2 linked regions of the Phragmitibacter flavus genome follow. The protein of the gene in region 2 interacts with the protein of the main gene of each other region in a pairwise test. Links are inferred from orthologs where the notes say so. Each region holds a gene or a part of one and is shown on either strand. Other genes may lie near its edges.

Evidence for each region.
Region 1: the proteins of dnaE (region 2) and FEM03_RS11495 interact in binary tests that used the Escherichia coli proteins (3 or more experiments, as listed by UniProt). The link is inferred for Phragmitibacter flavus from one-to-one orthologs.

The regions. Positions count from the first base shown.
Region 1 is NZ_VAUV01000008.1:10,164-21,356, forward strand. The notes cover bases 4,143-7,020. They hold FEM03_RS11495 (pyridoxal phosphate-dependent aminotransferase), read right to left. Parts: upstream 6,222-7,020; coding sequence 5,064-6,221; downstream 4,143-5,063. Other genes in these bases: FEM03_RS11490 (tetratricopeptide repeat protein), read left to right, coding at 4,143-5,059; FEM03_RS11500 (PQQ-dependent sugar dehydrogenase), read right to left, coding at 6,312-7,020. In the rest of the region: FEM03_RS11480 (SLC13 family permease), read left to right, coding at 1-229; FEM03_RS11485 (trans-sulfuration enzyme family protein), read right to left, coding at 295-1,434; more of FEM03_RS11490, read left to right, coding at 1,589-4,142; more of FEM03_RS11500, read right to left, coding at 7,021-7,499; FEM03_RS11505 (TIM barrel protein), read right to left, coding at 7,535-8,428; FEM03_RS11510 (copper-transporting P-type ATPase), read right to left, coding at 8,512-10,866; FEM03_RS11515 (hypothetical protein), read right to left, coding at 10,962-11,193. UniProt on the Escherichia coli protein: Shows aminotransferase activity with methionine and histidine as substrates, and to a lesser extent also with phenylalanine.
Region 2 is NZ_VAUV01000010.1:211,924-224,329, forward strand. What follows is about bases 5,772-9,862. They hold dnaE (DNA polymerase III subunit alpha), read right to left. Parts: upstream 9,491-9,862; coding sequence 5,972-9,490; downstream 5,772-5,971. Other genes in these bases: FEM03_RS15165 (class I SAM-dependent methyltransferase), read left to right, coding at 5,772-5,863; FEM03_RS24480 (hypothetical protein), read right to left, coding at 9,619-9,789; upp (uracil phosphoribosyltransferase), read right to left, coding at 9,844-9,862. In the rest of the region: FEM03_RS15135 (branched-chain amino acid ABC transporter permease), read left to right, coding at 1-357; FEM03_RS15140 (branched-chain amino acid ABC transporter permease), read left to right, coding at 354-1,289; FEM03_RS15145 (ABC transporter ATP-binding protein), read left to right, coding at 1,286-2,080; FEM03_RS15150 (ABC transporter ATP-binding protein), read left to right, coding at 2,073-2,780; magnesium/cobalt transporter CorA, read right to left, coding at 2,876-3,985; FEM03_RS15160 (hypothetical protein), read right to left, coding at 3,995-5,134; more of FEM03_RS15165, read left to right, coding at 5,288-5,771; more of upp, read right to left, coding at 9,863-10,461; FEM03_RS15180 (DUF7133 domain-containing protein), read right to left, coding at 10,575-12,406. UniProt on the Escherichia coli protein: DNA polymerase III is a complex, multichain enzyme responsible for most of the replicative synthesis in bacteria. This DNA polymerase also exhibits 3' to 5' exonuclease activity. The alpha chain is the DNA polymerase catalytic subunit.

The sequences.
Region 1 (11,193 bases), on a different replicon or contig from region 2:
CGCCTTCGGCCTTGCCGGCGACCTCGGATGCAACTGGGAACCTTTCATCATCGCCGTCATGGCCGGGGCCAGCATCGGCTTCGCCATCCCCGCCGGCTACCAAACCCACATGCTCGTCTTCGGCCCCGGCGGTTATCGATTTTCCGACTTCTGCCGCGCCGGCATCCCCCTCGACCTCATCATGTGGGTCCTCGGCTCGATCTGCATCCCCTTGTTCTGGCCTTTGTAACACAGCCGGGAGCGCCGCCGTCCTCGGGCGGCAGTCGTAACATAGGCTTACAGCCTGTCCGTTGTTCACCGGCCCAGCGCCTGATCCAAATCCGCGATCAAATCCTCCACCGACTCAATCCCCACCGAGAGTCTCAACAGATTCTTCGCCACCGAAGACTCCGCCCCCTCCACCGTCGCGCGGTGCTCCACCAAACTCTCCACTCCGCCCAGCGAAGTCGCCCGTTTGAATAGCTGCAACCGACCCGCCACCTTCAGCGCATCGCCGTTCACACAAATCGACATCATCCCCCCAAACCCCTCCTTCATCTGCTTTCGCGCCACCTCATGCCCTAAAAACCCCGGCAACCCTGGATACAACACCTTCTCCACGCGCAAGTCCCCCTCAAACCTCTCCGCAATCCGCATCGCCGCCGCACTCTGCGCCCGCACCCGCACAAACAACGTGCGCAATCCCCTCAACAACAGCCACGCCTCAAACGGGCCCAGCACATGTCCGGCCTGAAACCGGCCCTTCTTCAGCCCATCCCAAAACGCATCCTTCTCCCGCGTCACCACAATCCCCGCCACCACATCCGAGTGACCATTCAAATACTTCGTCGCCGAATGCATCACCAAATCCGCCCCCAGCACCAACGGTTGCGTGTGCACTGGCGTTGCAAACGTTGAATCCACCGCCACCCGCGCTCCCACCTCACGTGCTAACTCCACTACCGCGGCAATATCTGTCACTTCCAAACTCGGATTCGCCGGCGTCTCAATCCAAACCAGCGCCGTCTTTTCATTGGCCAAAGCAATCCTCACCGCCTCCAGATCCGTCATGTCCACCTCCTCCACCTTCAATCCCCAAGGCACCGCCCAGTTCATGATCCATCCCCTCAACGCCCAATACATCACCGCCGGAATCAACACCCGGTCCCCCGGCCTCAACGCCTGAAAAATCGCCGCCCCCGCTGCATTGCCTGAAGCAAACACCGCCGCATCCGCCCCTGCTTCCAACCGCGCCACCACCTCTTCCACCAGATCATAATTGGGATTGTCCGCCCGCGAATACAACCGACCGCTCACCAACTCATAAGCCTCATCCCGCACATAAGTCGTTGAAGGAAAAACCGGCGGCACGATCCCCCCCGTCCCCACGTCCACAAACCCCAACGCCTGCGCCGCCAAGGTCTCCGGATCAAGTATAGAAAAGTCTGCGCTCATCAATCATCCACCATAATCGAACCGCTCCTCCGTCCCAACAAAAAATACCGCTTCCCCGCTCCGTCTCCATTTCCACACACCAGACAACAATTTTTTGATCGACAAAATCACCACATTCCGTTAGCCTACACCAAGCAAAACCCCTTTCGCCCCCGTGTCCAACCTGCTCAACCTCGGCTCAGCGACAGCCTTCGGAAAATTTGCCGCCAACTGCGTTAAGATCTTCAACGAAGTCAGTCCCGCCCTCGTCGTCGGCACCGTCGCCGCCCCCGCCACAGGAGGACTCAGCCTCGTCGCCGCCCTTGGTGCCGCAGGCATCGCCATCGCCGACCTCTATCTTGATGTCAGCCAGGGCAGAGAGCTCGGCTCTATCAAGGACAGTCTCGACAAAATGCTGTCCCATCAGCGGACCCAGGCAAACATCGCCGCCCTCAGCCTGACAACCCTCGATGAGATCAAACAGCTCATCGAAACCAAAACCGCTCCCCGCGAAGCCTTTCAACCACTCCAATGCCTGCTCGAAAAAGAGCCTGACCTCGCCCTCTCCCTAAATCACTTGGTTGCCAGGGCCAGCGAAATTCAAACCGCCGCCACCTTCGACGCCGCAGCGATCATCGCCTCCAACCAGGAAGCACTGCTCCGCCTCATTCAAGACCCCAATTTGCCGGACAAATGCCGACAAAATCTTGCCTCCCTCATCGGAGAAATCAAAACACAGCTAACCGATCTCCACCGCGGCCAGCAAACCCTGCTGACAAACTCCCGCACCCTCTCCAGCAAATCGACTGTCACCATCCTGATGACCCTGGTGATCGTGGCCATCCTCGGTTTTGTCCTCGTCAAACTCCATCAATTCGAACTCAAACAAGCCGCGCTCGCAATCCCCATCGACCGCCCAGGTCTCGGCGAACTGAAAATGGGGCCGGTCTACCCGCTGCCTCCTCCGTCCCCAAACCTCGTCCCCCCATCCCCAACCCCTTTCCCGACGCCAGCCAACCACAACCCCGCCCAAAATCAACCCGACCTTCCGCCACCTGTGCAGGCCGCCTTCGACAACTTTGAAACGCTTGACCAACTCCATGACTTCGATGGACTCAAAAAAGCCGCCGACGACCTCATCCACCTTGCCCCCCGCAATGCCAGAGCCTGGTTCCTCCACGGGTATGCCGCATTCCAACTTTCCAAAGAACACACGGTCGGCCCTCAGGCCACTTCTCTCATGCAACAGTCCGAGCGCTCCGCCCTCCGCGCCGTCGAACTCATCGAAACCACCAAGCAATACCAAGACTTCCTCGCATCCTCCCTCAGCAATCTCGGCAGCGCCCGCAGTGAACTCGGCGAACTCACTGAGGCCGAAACCGTGCTGCGCCGCGCCGTCGAACTGGAACCCCATCACATTGATGCCTGGCTCAACCTCGACCATGTCTATGGCCAGAAAGGCACGACCGGAAAACCTCAACAACTCGCCCTTCTCCGCGAAGCATTCGCCAAAAACCCAGACCATCCCCGAATCCGTGAACGGCTCCTCAGCGAGTTAACTCCCGACTACAATCGAAATTACTCCAACCTCCACCATCAAGAAAGCCTGACCCTCCTCGACGAGATCATGCGCATCGAAACGCCCAACTTTGGCACCCTCGTCACCAAATTTCATCTGCACTTATCCTTGGATCAATTCGATCAAGCACAAGGCACCTTGGAAAAAGCCGTTCAACTGGCCAGCCACCCGCTGGAAACCGTCGAAACCATCCTCCTCAAAGCCACTCTTAACAAGCAACTGAACCCCAACCACACCGTCGCCGAAGACCCCGATATCCTCTCCACCTGGCCGCTCATCGAGTCCGCCATCAAGTCCACCGACAAGTCCACCAACGCCTACCCATGGTTTCTCGCCACCCACTACCACAGCATTCTCGGCAACATCAAAAAGGCTAAAACCTACGCCGCCCAGATCCCACCCGCATCGGAATACTACCCTCGGTCAAAAGGTGCCATCATCGTTGCGGAATCTAACCAATACGGTCTTGAGATTGCCGCCCTCAACAATGAAAACCTCTCTGCAACAGAAATACAAAACCGCGTCAACCTCCTCACCGAGACCTTCTTCAACCCCCAGTTCCAAAAGGAAAACGCCAGCACCGAAGGACTTAGTGCCTTTTTTAGCCTGGTCCGCGACGGCCAACGATTGCTTCTCGCCGAAAAATGGAACGACCTCCTCATCCTATCGAAATCCTGCGCCCTCAAGCACACCGAAGGATTCATCTTTGAATTGGCCCAATTTTACATCGGATTCGCCCACTACCAGCTCGATCAATACGAAGAAGCCAACCAGGCGTTTGCAGCGGCCATCAAACACAACCAAAAATTGCGTAAAACCGTCCTTCCTCTCTACGCAAGCTCCCTCTTCGAAGCCAACCGTCTTGAAGAAGCAGAACAGGCCTATCGCGACGCCCTGAAACTTAGCCCCGAAGACAGCTCTCTCGTCGTCAACCTCTGCATCACCCTCGGCAAAGTTAACAAACCCGACGAAGGCATCGACCTCTTTCGCCAATACCTCTCCACCCAAACTCAACCACTCACATCCCAGGACAGAAACATCATGTTCATGCTGCTTCGCATGTCGGCAGATCTAAAGGAAAAGGCCATCCACACCTTCACGGAAATCGAACCGGTCAAACAAACCTTGGCCCGCATCACGCAACTCTATGCAGAGGCCGCAGAGTTTGCCACCGACCACGAAAGAAAACACTACGCCTGGGCTAAGGAGGCAACCAGCTACTCCTCCCTCTCAGCCTATCCCGAATGGAAAAGCCAGATCGATACCTACCTCAACAAGGTCCGAAAGTCCGACCCGTCTTTTGCCGAAACGAACCCCAATTTTGCAGGTCTGACCGGCTCGCTCCTCTTTTGGGAGACCTCAGAAACCGGACTTGAAAGCGCCCCTCGCCACCAATTACAAAGCATCCGCACCCAGCTCGAAAAAGCTGTCCAATCACCCTTCCGTCCACTTCGCTGGGACATCAACCTCGCCTACACCATCGACGCCCTGGGCGAGCCCGATCTGGCCATCGGTAACCTGGAAACTCTCGTATCCATAGCTGCCCCCATGAACTTCAACGCAGCCAGCGTTGCCTCCGTCCAATATACCATCCTTGAGCTCTATCTTTATCAAGCCCTCAAGAACAAGCATGCTTGGCCTTCAGAGCAACTGCGTCAGTCGATCGAACGGGTCGAAGCCATCGCCTCCGTGCTCACCCCTGAACAAGTCGGCGCAGACAACTGGAGCTTTGTCGGGGCCATCCATCACCATTTAAAACAATATCCCCTCAGTCAGATGGCCTACACCAAAGCCTTGGAACTGAGACCCGATCATTATGCCGACTGGATACAAGTCTCCGACATCCAGTTGAGAAGTCTCAACTTCTTCGAGGCCACCGTTTCAAGCATCCAAGCCTACCGCATGTTCCCTTGGCGTGACCGCTCAATCTACATAGAAATGTTCCCCATGTTAGCAAATCTCCTGATGGCAACCTCCCCCGCCACCGTGCCCTGTCTTTGCCTGCTTATCATTGCCGCCCGTCGCCGCAGTAAATCCCGCAACTCGGGACGCTATATCCTGCCCTGATACGTCACCTCAACTCCCTCACTCGCGCCAACCTCTCACAAGCCGCTCTCAACGTCTCCTCTTTCTTCGCAAAATGAAAGCGGATCAAATGCTTCACCGGCTCCCGGAAAAAACTCGATCCCGGCACCCCTGCCACCCCCACCTCTTTCACCAGCCAGTTCGATGCCTCCACGTCATCTGCAAATCCCAGCGCCGAAATGTCCACCATCACATAATAGGCCCCCTGCGGATCCGTGAACGGCAACCCCGTCGACCGCAATCCCTCAACAAAAACCTCCTTCTTCCGCGCATACAAATCCCGCAGTCCGACATAATAACTATCCGGCAACTCCAGACCTGCCACCGCCGCCTCTTGCAAAGGTGCCGCCGCCCCTACCGTTAGAAAGTCATGCACCTTGCGGGCCTGCGCAATCACCTTCGGAGCCGCCTGCACATACCCCAACCGCCAGCCCGTGATCGAATAAGTCTTCGACAATGAATTGCAAACAATCGTCCGCTCAAAAGCCCCCGGCAAAGCCGCCGCATGCACATGCTCGTGCCCCTCATAAACGATGTGCTCATAAGGCTCATCAGTGATCACAAACGCATCATGCTCTTCCGCCAAACTTAGGATGAACAACAACTCCTCGCGCGTGAACACCTTTCCTGTCGGATTCGACGGATTGCACACAATGATCGCCTTCGGCTTCTGCGCGAAAGCCGCCCTTAATTCCGCCTCATCAAACCCAAAAAGCGGCGGCCTCAACGGCACAAAGATCGGCTCGGCTCCCGACAAAATCGCATCCGCCGCGTAGTTCTCATAGAACGGCGAAAAAACCACCACCTTGTCGCCCGGATTGCACGCCGTCATCATCGCCACCATCATCGCTTCGGTGCTCCCGCAGGTCACCACCAGATGCTGATCTGCATCAATCGGCAATCCGCTGAACCGTCGAATCTTTGCCGCCAGCGCCTCCCGAAACCTCGGCGCCCCCCAGGTCACTGCATACTGATGAAATGGCCCACGCGTCGCCCTCTCCAAAGCCGCCAGCAACTCCTCAGGCGGATCAAAATCCGGAAATCCCTGCGACAAATTGATCGCGCCATGTTGATTCGCCAGTCGCGTCATTCCGCGAATGACGGACTCCGTAAAAACCTCAAGACGTGCAGCAGTGGAAGGCATGGCCGTCGCCCATCCCACACTCCACCAAAAAATCAAGACAAGGAGTGGCGGTCTCCAGACCGCCCATCTACCCAAGTCCACACCACTTCGCTACTCCACCAGCCTGAACAACTTCCCGTTCCAATCCAAAATCAGCAGTTCGCCATTCACATCCTCACAAAACGCTGTCGGCTGCACCCGTCCTTTGCCCTTCGCATCCAGTTCCGACTCAAATAGTTTTTCATTTCCCACCTTCTTTTTCGCTGCCACATCATATTTTAACGCCCAAATCCGTCCACTGCCCCAGTCTCCATACACATAGCTCCCCACCAGCTTCGACAGCTTTTTGCCCCGATAAACAAATCCACCCGTGATGCTGATCCCTTCCGCATGCGAATACTCATGAATGGGATCAATAAACTGCGCCCCCTGCGGCGGCGCATCCGTCCGCAAGGCAAACGGCCTCGCCCCCTCACGGAAACTCCAGCCATAATTGCCACCCTTTTCCACAATGTTGATTTCCTCCCAGATATCCTGTCCCACATCCGCCACCCACAAGTTCCCCGCCTCATCAAAACTCATCCCCCAAGGATTGCGAATCCCCAAAGCGAACACCTCTTCACGTGCCCCCACCTGACCTGCATACGGATTGTCTTTCGGAATCGCATACTGCCGGCTCCCTTGTTTGCCGTTCACATCAATTCTCAACACCTTGCCCAGCAATGAAAACGCATTCTGCGCCGCGCGGGTGATGTCATCGCGCTTCCCGCCATCGCCCGATCCAATATACAAATAGCCATCCGGACCAAACGTCAAATTGCCTGAGTTATGATTCCAAAACGGCTGAGGAATCTCCATCAAGATACGCTCACTCGAAGCATCCACCTTGTCAGCATCCTCCTTCGAAACCTGCAGCTCACTGATCACACTGCGCTTCAAATCCTGCTGCGAGTAATAAACATAAAACTTCCCATTTTCTTTAAACTTGGGATGAAACGCCAGCCCCAGCAACCCCTCTTCAAACAACCCGTCCTTCGCCTCCATTTTGCGATCTGTGAAATCCAAAAACACCTTCGCCTCCGAGCCCGCCTCATCCTTCGGCAAAATAAGAATCTTGCCACGCTGCTGCACCAAAAACTGACGCCCGCTGCCGTCCGGTGCCACCACCAGTGACACGGGCCGCTCCAACACCAAGTTAGGAAACGCCGGTTCCACTTTATAACTCTGCGCTTCAACCAAAGAAGGCGAAGCCATCAAACCAACCGCCAGAACAACACTGCACAAGACATCGTATTTCATAAAAACTATAAAGATAAAACTAAATTCACTTAACCTCACGCCACATCACAAAGACTGACCGCCTCACGCAATCCCACCATCGGGTCCTTGGTTGGAATGAACTCATGCCCCACATACCCGGTGTAACCAATCTCCAGCAACTTCCTCATTAACGGCGGATAATTCATCTCCTGATCCGATCCTATCTCACAACGACCCGGATTTCCCGCCGTGTGAATGTGACCAATGACATCCTTGCAGGACTCCACCCGCCTCACCAAATCCCCGTGCATGATCTGCACATGATAAAAATCAAAAAGCAGTTTCATGTTCGGCGAATCCACCGCCCGCACAATTTCCGAACAATAATCCACATCATCCCCCTGATAGCCTGGATGCCCCTTCATCTCCTCATCCACCCGTGAATTCAGATGCTCCATGATGACCGTCACCCCTTTCTTCTCCGCATACCCGATCACCTTTTTATACGCCTCGATGCAATTTTTCTTCCCCGTCGCCAAATCCACCACGCTGCCGCCCTCCTTCGTCGTGTCGGCAAACCCGGTAAAACTCAGCACATTCGGATTCCCATAAGCCGCACACTGGTCGATCCGCTCATGCATCTTCTGCAAATTTTCATCCCAAAAGGCTGGATTGTTCATCCCCTTCACAAATCCATGCGCCCCGGTATAGGCACACTTTAACCCGTTCTCCTTCAACAGATCCCAGTGCTCCGGACCCACCCCCTCCACACTCACACAACCCAGCTCCTTCGCTGCCTTGATGGTGTCCTCAATCTTCCACTTCGCCCCCTTCGCAAAACACCAGTGAACAATCGACTGCTTGATCTTTCCATGTTTTACCAATGTCTCCACCCCACGGGCTGAAGACACCGCCGACAAAACCGCCGGAGCGGCCATCCAACGCAAAGCAGAACGACGAGAAAGCATATCCCTTTCTAACGGAACCATTTCACACACTCAATCACAAAGTAGAAGGTCCGTCCCGGGCCTTTCAATCCGTTTTCCCTGAATCACAGCTCCACTTTCCGCAACCTCAGCGCATTGCCAATCACCGACACCGAACTCAAACTCATCGCCGCCCCTGCAATCATCGGGCTCAACACCCATCCAAACACCGGATACAACAAACCCGCCGCCACCGGAATCCCCAGCGCGTTATACAAAAATGCGAACCACAAATTCTGCCGGATGTTCCGCATCGTCGCCCGACTCAAATGGACCGCACGCACCAGTCCGCGCAAGTCCCCCTTCACCAAAGTCACCCCTGCGCTCTGCATCGCCACATCCGTCCCGCTGCCCATCGCCAAACCCACGTTTGCCGCCGCCAACGCCGGCGCATCATTGATCCCATCGCCCGCCATCGCCACCACGCGACCCTCCGCCCGCAACGCCTTCACCCGCTCCATCTTCGAATCCGGTGTCGCCCCCGCCTCCACCGAATCAATCCCCAAGGCCTTCGCCACTACCCCCGCCGTTGCCGCATGATCTCCGGTCAGCATGTGAATCTTCAACCCCATCGCATGCAATTCATCAATCGCCGCTTTCGCCGATTCCTTGATCGGATCCTCCACCGCCACCGCACCCGCCGCCACGCCATCAACCGCCGCAAACACCACCGTCTGCCCCTTTGCCTGCAGCTTCTCCACCTGAGGCAACATCTCACCCCATCCCATGACTTGGCGATCCTTCATCAACTCCATCTTGCCCACCAGGACCTCCCGACCACCCACCTTGCCCACCACCCCGCCGCCTGTGATCGAGTCAAAATCGTCCGCCTTCTCCAGCACCACTCCCTTCTCCTCCGCCCCTTTCACCATCGCCGCCGCCAAGGGATGTTCACTGCCCCGTTCCAGACTCGCCACCAACTTCAATAGATCATCTCGCTGCCAGTCCCCCGTCACCAATACCTCCATCAACTTCGGCCGCCCTTCGGTCAGCGTCCCCGTTTTGTCCACCACCAAAGTATCCACCTTCTCCAATCCCTCCAACGCCCCCGCATCCTTCACCAGCACCCCCGCCCGCGCCCCACGCCCCACCGCCACCATGATCGACATTGGCGTCGCCAATCCCAACGCGCATGGACACGCAATGATCAACACCGCCACCGCATTGATCAATCCATGCACCAACGCCGGCTCCGGTCCCAACCACCACCACAAAACAAAAGTCACTACCGCAACCCCCAGCACCGCCGGCACAAAATAGCCCGCCACCTGGTCCGCCAACCCTTGAATCGGAGCCCTGCTCCGTTGCGCCTCGCCCACCATCTGCACAATGCGCGACAACATCGTGTCATCCCCCACCTTCTCGGCACGGATCACCAATCCGCCCGTTCCATTCACCGTGCCTCCCACCACCGCATCGTCCTTCACCTTCTCCACAGGCACCGGTTCTCCCGTGATCATCGACTCATCCACCGCCGACCTCCCCTCAACGACCACCCCATCCACCGGCACCTTCTCCCCCGGTCTTACCCGCAACAAGTCGCCCACCTTAACCACTTCCAGCGCCACCTCCTTATCGCCACCATCCTTCACCAACAGCGCCCGCGCAGGAGCCAGATCCAGCAACGCACGAATCGCACTTCCCGTTTTCGCCCTTGCCCGCAACTCCAACACTTGACCCAGCAGCACCAGCACCACGATCACTGCCGCCGCTTCAAAATAGACCGGCGCACCGCCATGCCCGTTGTCACCCAGAACAGGAAACACCTGAGGCCACAACAACGCCACCCAACTAAATCCAAAAGCCGCTCCCACGCCCAAACTGATCAATGTCCACATGTTAAAATGCCGCGACACCAATGACCTCCACCCACGCCTGAAAAACGGTGCCCCCGCCCAAACCACTACCGGCGCCGACAAAACCGCCTGCATCCAGCGCGATACTGTCCCGTCCACCCAACCATGCGCCATCGACGGAATCAAATGCGCCATCGCCACCACAAAAACCGGAAACGTTAAAATCGCGCTCACCCAAAACTTCCGCGTCATGTCCCTCAACTCTCCCTGATCCTCACCGTCCTCCTCCACACCAGCCATCACTTTCGGCTCGAGCGCCATCCCGCAAATGGGACAATCCCCCGCCACCTCCCGCTCCACTTCCGGATGCATCGGACAAGTATAAATCGTCTTCTGCGCCTCGCCCTTCCAAGCCGGATTGCGCTCCAAAGCCATCCCGCACTTTGGACAATCACCGGGCTTGTCCGATTCCACCCCTTCACACATCGGACAAAAATATTTCGCCCCTGCCGAAGGTTTCACCTTATCCTGACCACCACCACTACAACAAGACTCCACTGGCGCAGCGTCCGGCTTCTCTTTCGAACAACAGGAATGGGAAGGGGAAGGTTCTGACGAATTCATGAAAAAAAGTGGCACCAATGGTCTGCTGCTGCTGTCGACCAGGAATGCCCGGACAGCAACGGTCACCGGGCATTCCCTTCAACAAAAAAGACCGGCTACTTCTTCGACTTCTCTGCAATCTCCTTCAAATACTTCTCCGAGTCCTTGTTGAAGTCTTTCAGACAACCTTTGCAGCAAAGTTTCACTTCCTGACCATCCTTGGTCAACTCAACCGGTTTCCCCATGCTCCCCAATTCTTCGCCAGAGACAATGCAAGTTTTAAGCGGATAAGGTTTGGCATCCGCCGCCTGAACAAGGCTGGGCATTCCAAAAGCCGAAACGACAAGA
Region 2 (12,406 bases):
CAGGCCGCCTCACTCATGGGCATCAACATCAGCCGCATCATCTCCTTCACCTTCGCCCTCGGCTCCGCCCTCGCCGCCATCGCCGGCATCCTCTATGCCATGCGCGCCCCCGGCATCGAACCCCTCATGGGCATGCAACCCGGCATCCGCGCCTTCGTCGCCGCCGTCCTCGGAGGCATCGGCAACCTTCCCGGCGCGGCCATCGGCGGACTCATCATCGGCCTCCTCGAAACCTTCGCCGGCGGCACTCCCGGACTTTCCAACTATCGCGACGGCATCGCCTTCGCCATCTTGATTCTCATCCTCCTCTTCAAACCCGCCGGGATCCTCGGCAAAGCCACCGTCGAGAAAGTATGAACCACCAAGGAGCCAAACGCTGGTTGTTCATCAGCATCGCCATTGCTGTCGGAATCTCGCTGTTCTCCGACCAGTTCAACCGCTATTACCTTGGCATCGCCATCGACTGCGGCATCGCCATCATCCTCGCCACCAGCCTCAACCTCGTCAACGGCCACACCGGTCAGTTCAGCCTCGGCCATGCCGGATTCATGGCTGTTGGAGGTTACGCCGCCGCCAAATTCTCCCTCGTCGTCGTCCCCCTCACCCCTCCCGAACTCCAGCCCCTCATCTTCGTCGCCGCCCTCATTCTTGGCGGACTCCTCGCCGCCCTCGCCGGCCTCATCGTAGGCGTCCCCTCCCTCCGACTCCGCGGCGACTACCTCGCCATCGTCACCCTCGGCTTCGGCGAAATCATCCGCGTCATCGTCCAAAACATGGAATCCGTCGGTGCCGCCTCCGGCCTCAAAGGCATCCCCAAATTCACCACCTTCGGCTGGACCTTCGTCCTCGTCGGCATCACCATCTACGTCATCGCCTCCCTCGTCAACTCCACCTACGGACGCGGTTTCATCGCCGTCAACGATGACGAGGTCGCCGCCAGTTCCATGGGCATCAATCCCGTCCGCTACAAAGTCACCGCCTTCGTCGCCGGAGCTTTCTTCGCCGGCATCGCCGGAGGGCTCTACGCCCACCACAAACAATTCCTCGCGCCCACCGGCTTCGACTTCTTCAAGTCGGTCGACATCGTTGTCATGGTCGTCCTCGGCGGCATGGGACGCACCGCAGGCGTCGTGCTCGCCGCCATCCTGCTCACCCTCCTTCCCGAATTCCTGCGCCAGTTCTCCGACTACCGCATGATCATCTACGCCCTGCTCATCATCGGCCTCATGCTCCTCCGTCCACAGGGTCTCTTCACCCTCAGCGGCAAAAAGAAAGGAGCCAAAGCATGAGCTCTCCGCTCCTCCAAGTCAAAAACGCCACCATCAAATTCGGCGGCCTCACCGCCGTCTCCGAACTCAACCTCACCCTCGAAGAAAACCAGCTCTACGGCCTCATCGGCCCCAACGGTGCCGGCAAAACCACCGCCTTCAACCTCATCACCGGCGTCTACCAACCCACCTCCGGCCACATCGAATTCCAAGGCAAATCCATCGCCAGCCTGCGCCCCCATCACCTCACCAAACTCGGCATCGCCCGCACTTTTCAAAACATTCGCCTGTTCGGCTCCATGAGCGTCGCCGACAACGTCCGCGTCGCCACCCAGGTCCACCGCGACCACGGCATCCGCGACGCCCTCTGGCGCGGCAAAGGTTTCCAACAACGCGAGTCCGACATCCGCTTCCAGGTCTGCGAACTCCTCGACATCTTCGACCTCGGCCCCCTCAAAGACGAACCCGCCAAATCCCTGCCCTACGGCGACCAACGCCGACTCGAAATCGTCCGCGCCCTCGCCACCAAACCCAAACTCCTCCTCCTCGACGAACCCGCCGCCGGCATGAACCCCACCGAAAAGGAAGAGCTCATGACCCTCATCCGATTCATCAAAGACCGCTTCAAAATTTCCATCATGCTCGTCGAGCACGACATGAAAGTCGTCATGGGTATCTGCCAGCGCATCGCCGTCCTCGAATACGGCATTAAAATCGCCGAAGGCACCCCCACCGAAGTCCAGCGCGACCCCAAAGTCATCGCAGCGTATCTCGGCACCGAAAACACCAAACAAACTCCCATCGATGCTTGAGATCAACAATCTCCAAGTCGCCTACGGCTCTATCAAGACCCTCCACGGCATCAGCCTGAAGGTTCCCGCCAAAAGCATCGTCACCCTCATCGGAGCCAATGGAGCCGGTAAGTCGACCACCCTCCGTGCCATCTCCGGCCTAGCCAAGGTGCGCGGGGGCACCGTCACCTACGACGGCCAAAACATCACCAACGAGCCACCCCACCAGATCGTCTCCAAAGGCCTGTGCCACGTCCCTGAAGGTCGCATGGTTTTCGCCAACCTCACCGTCAAAGAAAATCTCCAGATGGGCGCTTACTTACGCCGCGATAAAGACGGAATTGCCGCCGATCTCGACTATTCCTTTCAGGTCTTCCCCCGCCTCAAAGAACGCATCAACCAGGCTGCGGGAACCCTCTCTGGAGGCGAACAACAGATGCTCGCCATCGCCCGCGCCCTCATGAGTAAGCCCCGCTTCCTCATGCTCGACGAACCCTCCCTTGGCATCGCCCCCATCCTCGTCCGCGCCATCTTCGACCAGATCGTCGCCATCAACAAAGAGCGCGGCCTCACCATCCTTCTCGTCGAACAAAACGCCAACCTTGCCCTCGCCATCTCCCACTACGGCTACGTCTTGGAAACCGGCAAAATCCTCTTAGAAAACGAGTCCCAAAAACTCCGCGAAGACCCCCAAGTCAAAGAAGCCTACCTCGGGCACTAACCCCCACTGGGACCACCGACGTGTCGTCGGTCTTAAACCATGGAGGTCCGACGTGTCGTCGGACATAACTTTAGGATACTTACACAAGCCCCCCATCACAACCACCTTTTCCACCGAAACATCCACACCATCCCCACCGCCACCCCCGCACAAATCCCCCAAAAACCAAACGGATAGGCCCATCCCGCCTGCAACTCCGGCATCCGCGCAAAGTTCATCCCAAACACCCCTGCGATAAATGAAAGTGGCATAAAAATCGTCGCGATCACCGTCAGCACCTTCATGATGGAGTTCATCCGCTGACTATTCGCGTTCATGTAAGTCTCCGTCAGACTCGACGCAATGTCTCGATAAGTCTCCAGCATCTCGATCACCTGCAAACTGTGGTCATAAAGATCCCGCATGAACACCGCCGTATCCGCCGTTAAATTCGCGTGATCCCCATGCTGCAATTGATGAATCACCTCACGCATCGGTCGGAACTCGCGCCTCAACAACATCATTTCCCGTTTCGCATGATGAATCCGTTTGATCAGCGCCGGCTCATGATGATCCAGCACCTCGATCTCCAAATCCTGAAGCAAGTCACTGTAATGCTCCAAAACCGGAAAACAGTGATCCACGATCGCATCGAGCAACGCATAAACCAGATACCCCAAATCACGCCCTCTTAAGCGCGATCCCTCCTTGCAAACACGCTCCCTCACCGGATCCCAAACCCCCTGGTGACTCTCCTGAAACGTCAGCAAGGTATGCTCCCCAACAAAGAAAAAAATCTGCTCACAATGCAGCGTCCCGTCCGCCATGTGAATCTTCCTCGCCACGATGAACGTCCTCGCATGATGCGACTCGTCGCCCGGATAAGTCTCCACCTTTGACCGGCATCCCCCTTGCAGCATGTCTTCAATCGCCAGTGGATGAAGCTGATACTTCGCGGCCAGCGCATGAATCACCCCCATGTCCGTCACCCCCGCCACATTGATCCACCGCACCTTCACCCACTCCGGTCGGTGATGATTCAAAAACTCATCCATCTCCCCCACCACCGTCGTCTGACAATGCAGCGCGTCATAATCCATGCACGTCACCACCACCTTGCCCGGACCACTCGGCATCGCCTTCAATTCATCCAAATGAATCCCCGGCGCTGAACCAGGCACCTGTGGTCGAGCACGGCGGAAGATGGGAGACGAATCATCAGACATACGTTTCCATCACTTCGACAAACCCGCGAACAACATCACAATATCGAGCAAGAACATCGCCACAATCGACCCCTCCAAAACCACCATCAGGCGATGGTTCTGTTCCTGCTTCAACATCTCGTAAAGATCATCAAGCGTCTTCAACTTGTCATCCAATGTCCGGTTCCAGTCCGCCAGGTGAAACCGGCGCGCCACTGTCTCATAAATCCTGGCCAGATGCCAGTCGCCAAAAAACTTGGTGATGTTTGACAGCTCGTCACTAAACCTCGCCAGATCAATCCGCACCTCGCGCAAATGTGGCAGCAACCCTTTCTTCCTGAAAAACTTGGCCGGCTTCAACAGATCCGCATACGATCTTTCCAATGCCCCATCCAGCAACCGGTCATACGCGATCAACTCCTCAAGCTGAAAGTTCGCCACCTCCAGCACATACAACGTCTCCTCAAAATCCGCCGCCCTGTCCACCACCAGCGCCGCATCCCAGTCCGCTACCAGAAGATCGCTGTCATAATAGGAAAGATGCTGGCTGGTCGACTCCATCGATTCCTGCTGTGAGAGCCTCGCGCTCTCCGGCTCCAGGGTCACCAATGCGGCAATCGTTCTCCGATGCTCCTGCAACCACGTCTCCCCCTTAAACGGCGCGTCCCCCTCCCTGACCTTCGGCGTCTCCACACAAAACACCGTGTAATCCTCCCCTTCCTGCAACTTCGCCACCGGCCGCACGGAAATCGGCGCCAGTTCCACCCTCAGCTTCTCCGCCAGTTCCTTCGCCTGATCATGCAGCACCCCTTTCGCCAGCATCGAATGATGCAGCCCCACCAACTCCTCCAGCCCCGCCACCTCAAATGGAAACCGTAGCGTGATGCTCACCGCACCAATCGGCAAAACCTTCACCGTTCGCTGACACTCCGCCAGCCCTTCCCCCAGCGGGATCATTACTGGATCCAGCCGCGCAATTCTCGGCACATACAAAAGTTGCTGTCTTGGGCTCCGCTTAGAAGGTCCAATCTGATGGGGCACCAAAGGTTTGCCCAGCAACACATTCAGCTCCGGCCTGCGCAACTCATAAGCCATGTCACAGGCGTAAAAATAGACAATCTCACCTTTGAGCGAGGGGACAACGGATTCAGATATGGACACCCTCAGCATTGGCCGCAAAACCGCCTCCAGTCAGGTGACAAAAAGTTCACCAGCCCCCGCGTTAATTTCCATCGCGCCGTTCATGCCCTGCTGTATCTCACCGCTTTGTTCTCTGCCAGGAGGCAGGTATCTGTAAAATCATCACGTCATTTATCATCCATCATGTTCTGGCGCATTTCCCGGTCCCTCGAGCGATACATTCGTAACATCCTCCCTCAACAAATCGCCCCAGACCGCATCCTCGAATTTGGCCCCGGCCGCAGCACCCGCGTGTTTGCCGAAACCTTCCCTCAAGCCCTGATCACCTCTCTTGAGCATCAGGAGCCTTACTACCTCAAGCACAAACTCAAGCTCCAGGATCTTCCGCAAGTGACCCTCTATCATTGCCCCCTCGATCACAACTCAAACTCATTCTATTCCACTGGTCTTTGGAGCCACTCTTCCTACGACCTCATCCTGGTCGACGGACCACCCAAAAACACCAAACCCAAAGTGCGCGGTGGTGCCTCCTGCATCTTTAACAATCTCACCCCCGGCGGTCTAATTATCCTCGACGACAGCAACCGCCCTGATGAAAAATCCATCATCCAGCAATGGATCCCCGACTTTGATCTGACAGAGATTTTCAACGGCTCGAGCTTCACCGTTCTCCAAAAAAGTCCCTCCGTCTCTACCGCCCGCACCCGGGCTCAAGCCGAAGCCGAAGCCGAACCAGCCTACATGCTCGGTGCCGCCTGACCGCGACGTTCCGGCGCTCAGTCCATGGAGTGCCGAAGTGTCGTCGGCAATCATTGCTCTCTCCCCATCGGATCACCGACGTATCGTCGGTCATGAACAAATGGGACCTCACGCCCCCACAAACACCCAACTCCGCAGCGCCTCGCCCGCCACGGCCTCATTCGAAACGCCATAATCCCCTGGCAGCGCCAGCATCGCCCGCTCCCCTGACGCCGTGACCACACACAATTTTACCGGCACCTCACCGGGATTTTCCTTCAACAACCGCTCAATCGTCTCCAAATCCCCCACCCCGTGCTTCGCCGCATCGAGCAGCAACACCACCGGTTTGTAAAACTTCCTCACCCCGCCCTTTGCCCTTCCAAAGCCATTGCCTCCAGCCCCCTCCACCTTCGACTTGCCCGGCTTCAATGGCTTCACATCCTGCGCCGTTAACCGCACCATCTCCGTCCGATCATCACGCTCCGACCTCGCCCGCACCCCAATCGTCGCCCCGTCCACCACAAATTCCCGACACTTTTCATACGCCTCATTCCACATCACCACCTCGGCCGTGCCGGTAAAATCCTCCATCACAAACGTCGCAAAAGCCCGGTTGTCCTTCTTGGTAAACTTGATCTCCAGCTTCTGGATGAAACCGGCACAATGCACCGTCACTTTCTCCTCCTTCTGATCCTGCAAATCCGCCAGCGCCGTCACCTTCTTGCTCTCAAACACATGCCGGAAGTTGTCCAACGGATGCCCAGAGACATAGAAACCCAACAACTCCTTTTCAAACGCCATCACCTCTTCTTTGCTCCACGCCTTGACCGTGCTCTGATGCGATACCGGTGCCTTCGTCGTCACCATCTCATCATCCCCAAACAAACTCATCACCCCCGACTTTTTCTCCTTCTGCCGGCTCGCCGCCATCTGCAACACGCCGTCAATCCGATCAAATATCGCCGCGCGATGCTCGCCTGAGAAATCAAGCGCTCCCACTTTAATGAGAGCCTCCATCAACCGCTTGTTCAACTGCCGCGAATCCACCCGCGAAGCAAAATCCTCCACGTCCTTGAACGGTCCATGCAACTCCCGTTCCACAATCGCCGACGTCATCGCCGCCTCGCCCACATTCTTCACCGCCGACAATCCATAACGAATCGCATTCGGCTCCTCACTTCCCTCCACACACTCCGGTGCAAACTTCAAGGCACTCTTGTTCACGTCCGGCGGCAAAATCTGAATCCCCATCCGCTGACACTCACTGACAAACCCCGCAATCTTATCCGTGCTGTTGACCTCATACGACAACACCGCCGCCATGAACTCGACCGGATAGTTCGCTTTGAGATAAGCCGTCCGATAAGTCACAATCCCATAAGCCGCCGAGTGCGACTTGTTAAATCCATAACCCGCAAACTTCTCCAACAAGTCGAAGATATCATTCGCCTTCTTGGTCGGAATCTGATTGGTCTCCTCACACCCCTTCACAAACAACTCCCGCTGTTTGATCATCTCCTCCAGCTTCTTCTTACCCATCGCACGACGCAACAAATCCGCCGCCCCCAGCGTGAATCCCGCCAGCAAGTTGGCCGCCTTCTGCACCTGTTCCTGATAAATCAGAATCCCGTAAGTTTCCTTGCTGACATCCTCCAGCAACGGATGCAGATACTCCACCTTCTCCGTCCCCTTCTTACGCGCAATGAATGACGGAATCAGATCCATCGGGCCCGGACGATACAACGCCAGCAACGCAATGATCTCCTCAATGCGGTCCGGCTCCAGTTGCCGACACGTGTTCGACATCCCGCCAGATTCCATTTGGAACACCGCGATCGTCTCGCCCTTCTTCAGAAGCTCATAAGTCGCCGCATCATCCAGCGGCACCGCATCCAGATCAAAGCCCGGATTTCTCAACCTCACAAAATCCACCGCATCCTTGATCACCGTCAAGGTCTTCAACCCCAGGAAGTCCATCTTCAACATGCCCACATCCGTTAGCGGACCCATCGCAAACTGCGCCACCACCTCATCTTCACTTCCACGAGTTAATGGAATAAAATTGTCCAGCGGCTGATCCCCAATCACAATCCCCGCTGCATGGATCCCTGCGTTCCGTGACAACCCTTCAAGAAACGTCGCATACTGCCACAACTGCTGCGCATTCGCGTCTGTCTCCAGATACACCTTCAGCTCAGGATTCTGCTCCCGGGCTTTCGCCAGCGTCATCTTCAAATCCGCCGGAATCATCTTTGCCAAGCGATCCGCATCGCCATAACTCCACCCCAACACCCGGCCAACATCGCGCACCACACTCTTCGCGCCCATCGTTCCAAAGGTGATGATGTGGCTCACCGACCGCTCGCCATAATGCTGCCGCACATACTCAATCACCTCCGGCCTGCGTGTCTGGCAAAAGTCAATGTCCACATCCGGTGGCGACACCCGCTCAGGGTTCAAGAACCGTTCAAAGATCAACCCAAAACGGATCGGACAAAGATCCGTGATCCCCAACGCATAAGCCACCAGCGATCCCGCCGCCGAACCACGTCCCGGCCCCACTGGAATGCCATGATCCCGAGCCCACTTGATAAAATCCCAAACGATCAAGAAATACGACGTGAAGTTCATCTGGTTGATGACCCCCAGCTCATACTCCAATCGCTCCGTCAGCAACGCATCCTCATGCGCCCGCTCCTTGCCATACCGCTGCTCCATCCCGGCGATGCACATCTTCCGCAAATACTCCCCACGCTCCGATCCATCCGGCGGAGTGAACTGCGGATACTTCTCAATGCTCGCCGCATCCAGCTTCATCGTCACATTGCACTTCTCCGCAATCTCCAAAGTCGCATCACACGCCTCTGGAAACTCCGCAAACAACTGCCGCATCTGCTCCGCCGTCTTGAAATACACCTCCTCTGAATAGTGCAGCCGCTTCTCGTCATGCACGTTCGCGCCCGTGCCGATGCAGATCATCACATCATGCGCCTCATGATCCGCCTTGTTCAAAAAATGCACATCATTCGCCGCCACCAGCTTCAGCCCAAACTCCTTCGAAAACCTCGCCAGCGTCTCCATGATGCGCCGTTGCTGATCCATCCCATGGTTGTGGATCTCCAGATAAAAATTCTCGCGCCCAAAAATGTCGATGAACTCCTCGACGCTCTTGCGTGCCTCGTCCTCCCGATCCGACAAAATGAACTCATTGATCTCCCCCACCAAACACCCGCTCAAACAAATCAACCCCTTCGCATGCTCCCTCAGCGCGTCCTTGTCCACCCTCGGCTTCGAATACATCCCATCCAGGTGCGCCTTCGTCACCAGCTTCACCAAATTCGCATACCCCTCGTTCGTCGCCGCCAGCAACGTCAGATGCGAACTGCGCTTGCGCCCCGCCACATCCTTCTTGTCGGCCATCGATCCCGGCGCCAGATAAGCCTCACAGCCAATGATCGGCTTCACCCCCGCCTTGTGCGCTGCCTGATAGAACTCAATGGCCCCGAACAGGTTGCCATGATCCGTCATTGCCACCGCCGGCATCCCCAACTGCTTCACCCGCGCCATCAAATCCGGAATCCTCACCGCCCCATCGAGCATCGAGTATTCCGTATGTAAATGAAGGTGAACGAACGAATCTGCCATCGTCCAACTCACATAAAACAGCTATTCCCCCCGCGCAACCCTCACCCCCGAAAAGGATTTCTGACAGCCCGCTCGAAGAACCCGCGATCATTCATCTCGTCTCGAGAAAACCGCCCTCCAGAATCGACCTAATCCACTTTCTTCATCAGATCCGCCGTCCTCTGATTCTGCTCCTTTGGTTCTGACAACCCCGCCAGCCATTCACGGAACATCTGATTGAGCGTCATCCTGCGTTCGCGAGCAACAGCCCGCCCCTGCTCGATCAAAGACTCCTCGACTCTGAAGGTGATCTTTTTCATTTCACCCCAGGATGATGCACACAAGAACACTGTCAATTAGATTAAAACTCTGACCTACGTCCCCATCAACCGGTCCCCGAAGTCCCCAATCCCCGGCAAAATATACTTCTGCTCATTCAAACACCGATCCAGCACCGCCGTATAAATCATCACCCTCGGCTCCTTCTCTTCAATCATCGCCACCCCTTCCGGTGCCGCAATGATGCTCAACACCCGCAGATCCCGGGCCCCCACCGCCCGCGCCTCACCAATCGCATGCAATAAACTTCCTCCAGTCGCCAGCATCGGATCAACAATGATCACCGTTTGATCCGTGATCTCCGGAATGTTCGAATAATAACACCTCGGCAGCGCCGTCACATGATCCCGCTCCACTCCCAGATGACCAACCTGCGCCTCCGGCATCAACTCCAAAATCGGTGGCACCATCCCCAGTCCCGCCCGCAATACCGGAATAATCACCACCCCACTTCCCAACACCGCTCCCTCGCAATCCTCCAGCGGAGTCTGCACCTCACAAGACCTAAGCATCAGATCCCGCGTCGCCTCCAAAAACAGCACCGCCGTCAGCCGATTGCAAAGACTTCGAAACCGCGCCGTCTCCGTTTTCACATCACGAAGTTCCGCCACCCAAACCTGGGCCAGCGAATGTTGGAGGATTTGCAGTGGCATCACCATCATTCAAGCAAACCCAATGCCACCACACAAGCCCACAAGCCAGCGGACCGCGAAGTTGCACTTCGCCCCAGACCCGCTCCCGAAATTTTTGACTTCCGACTTCCGACTTATTTCAACGTCGCCAGATACGCCACCAAATCCCGGATCTCCTGTTTCGTCAGCAACGCGAACATCGGTGGCATCGAGGAAATCGCCGGTGTGCGCGATGCGATGTCCGCCAACTGCACCTTCACCTCTTTCCCTTCCCCATCCAAAATCGTCACCGACTGCGCATCCTCCGCCTTCAAAATCCCTGCCAGCGACGAACCATCCTTCAACGTCACCGACGCGATCCCATAACCAGGAGCAATGACCGCGCTCGGATTGATCACGCTTTCCAGCAACTTCTCCTTCGGCAAGCGGCCCGCAATCTTGCTCAATTCTGGCCCTGCCAATCCACCGCCACCACTCACCTTGTGACAGCGCATGCACTGAGCCGCCGTGTGATTCGCAAACAAATCCTTTCCACGCACCGGGTCCCCCCCATCCAGACTCACATCAAAAGCCGCAAACATGTTGTCCGCCGGCAATCTCGCCTGCCACGCCGTCAGCTTCTCCTTCGCTGCCGGAACCGTCTCCGCTGCCGTCAGCACATCCAGCTTCAACGTTGAAGGCAACCTGCCCGCCAGCAACTCGTCCATCAGCCCCACCACCGCCATCTGCGCTCGGTCGTCCTTCATCGCCGCCAATGCCGCAACCGCCTGCTGCTGCTGCGCCGTCTTGCCCGACTTCACCACCTCACCCAACACCTTCACGGCTTTGTCCGCATCCGTCTCCGCAAGAAGAATGGCCGCCGCAATGCGCAGCTCCGCAGGTGACCCCGCCGCCGCCGATATCTCCAACCCTTCGCCCAGCGCCGCATCCTTCTCCTGCGCCAACAGCCGCAACGCCTCCGAACGTGTCGAAGCATCACGCTTCCCATCCTTCAGCAAACTCACCAGCAAACTCCCCGGCAACTTGGCTCGCAAAGCCAACGCCGCCCGCAATGCCTCGTCCGCCACCTTGCCCGTTGTTCCCAACAGCTCCAACAAATGTGGACTCAATGCTGCCAGCGCCGGTGCCACATCGCGTTTTTCCAAAGGCCGATGAAATCCCACCACCCGCTCAAAAGGCGAAGGTTCCGCCCAATGCGCCAGCAAAAACAACGCCTCCCGACGAGACGCCTCAGGAGCCTTCGCATTCGATGCCCATTCCGACAACACCTTGGCATCGCCTACCCGCATCGCCGCATTCACCGCCCGCAAAGTCAACGCCTGTCCGGCCCCGACCGTTTTCTCATTTGCAAGCACAGCAGCCAAAGCAGGCAATGCCTCCACCACATTCGCATCATAAATTGCCCGCGCCGTTTCCGTCACCACCAAATCATCCTCATCCGCCAAAAATTCACGTAACTCCGGTGCCAGCAAACGCCTCAACGCCAGCACTGCGCCCATCCTCACCGACCGGTTCTCATGCTTGCTCAGCCCCGCCAAAGCCGCCCTATCACCTACCCCCGACAACAGCATGCTCATCGCGTGGCGCAACACCACATCCTTGTCCGCATTCTTCGCCCAAACCGCCACCGCCACCTCCTGCGCCTTTCTCTTCAGAACCGCATCCTTGGAATCCGCCAACTGCTTGCCCAGCGCAATTCCCAACTCTGCAAACACCGCCGCTTCCTGCTCCAGCTCAAACCTCGCCAACAACGCTCCAGCGATCGGCTCCCCCTTCAAGTCTCCCAACGTCTTCGCCACCTGCGTCCGCAAATTCACGTCCGCGTCATCCAACATCGGCACCAAAACCTCCACCACTTCCGTCACCTGATGCCGCAACGAACCCAACCCCCACACCCCGTGCAAACGCGCCGGAACCGTCACGCCCTCCTTCGCCTGCTTCACAAAAACCGCCAGCACTTCATCCC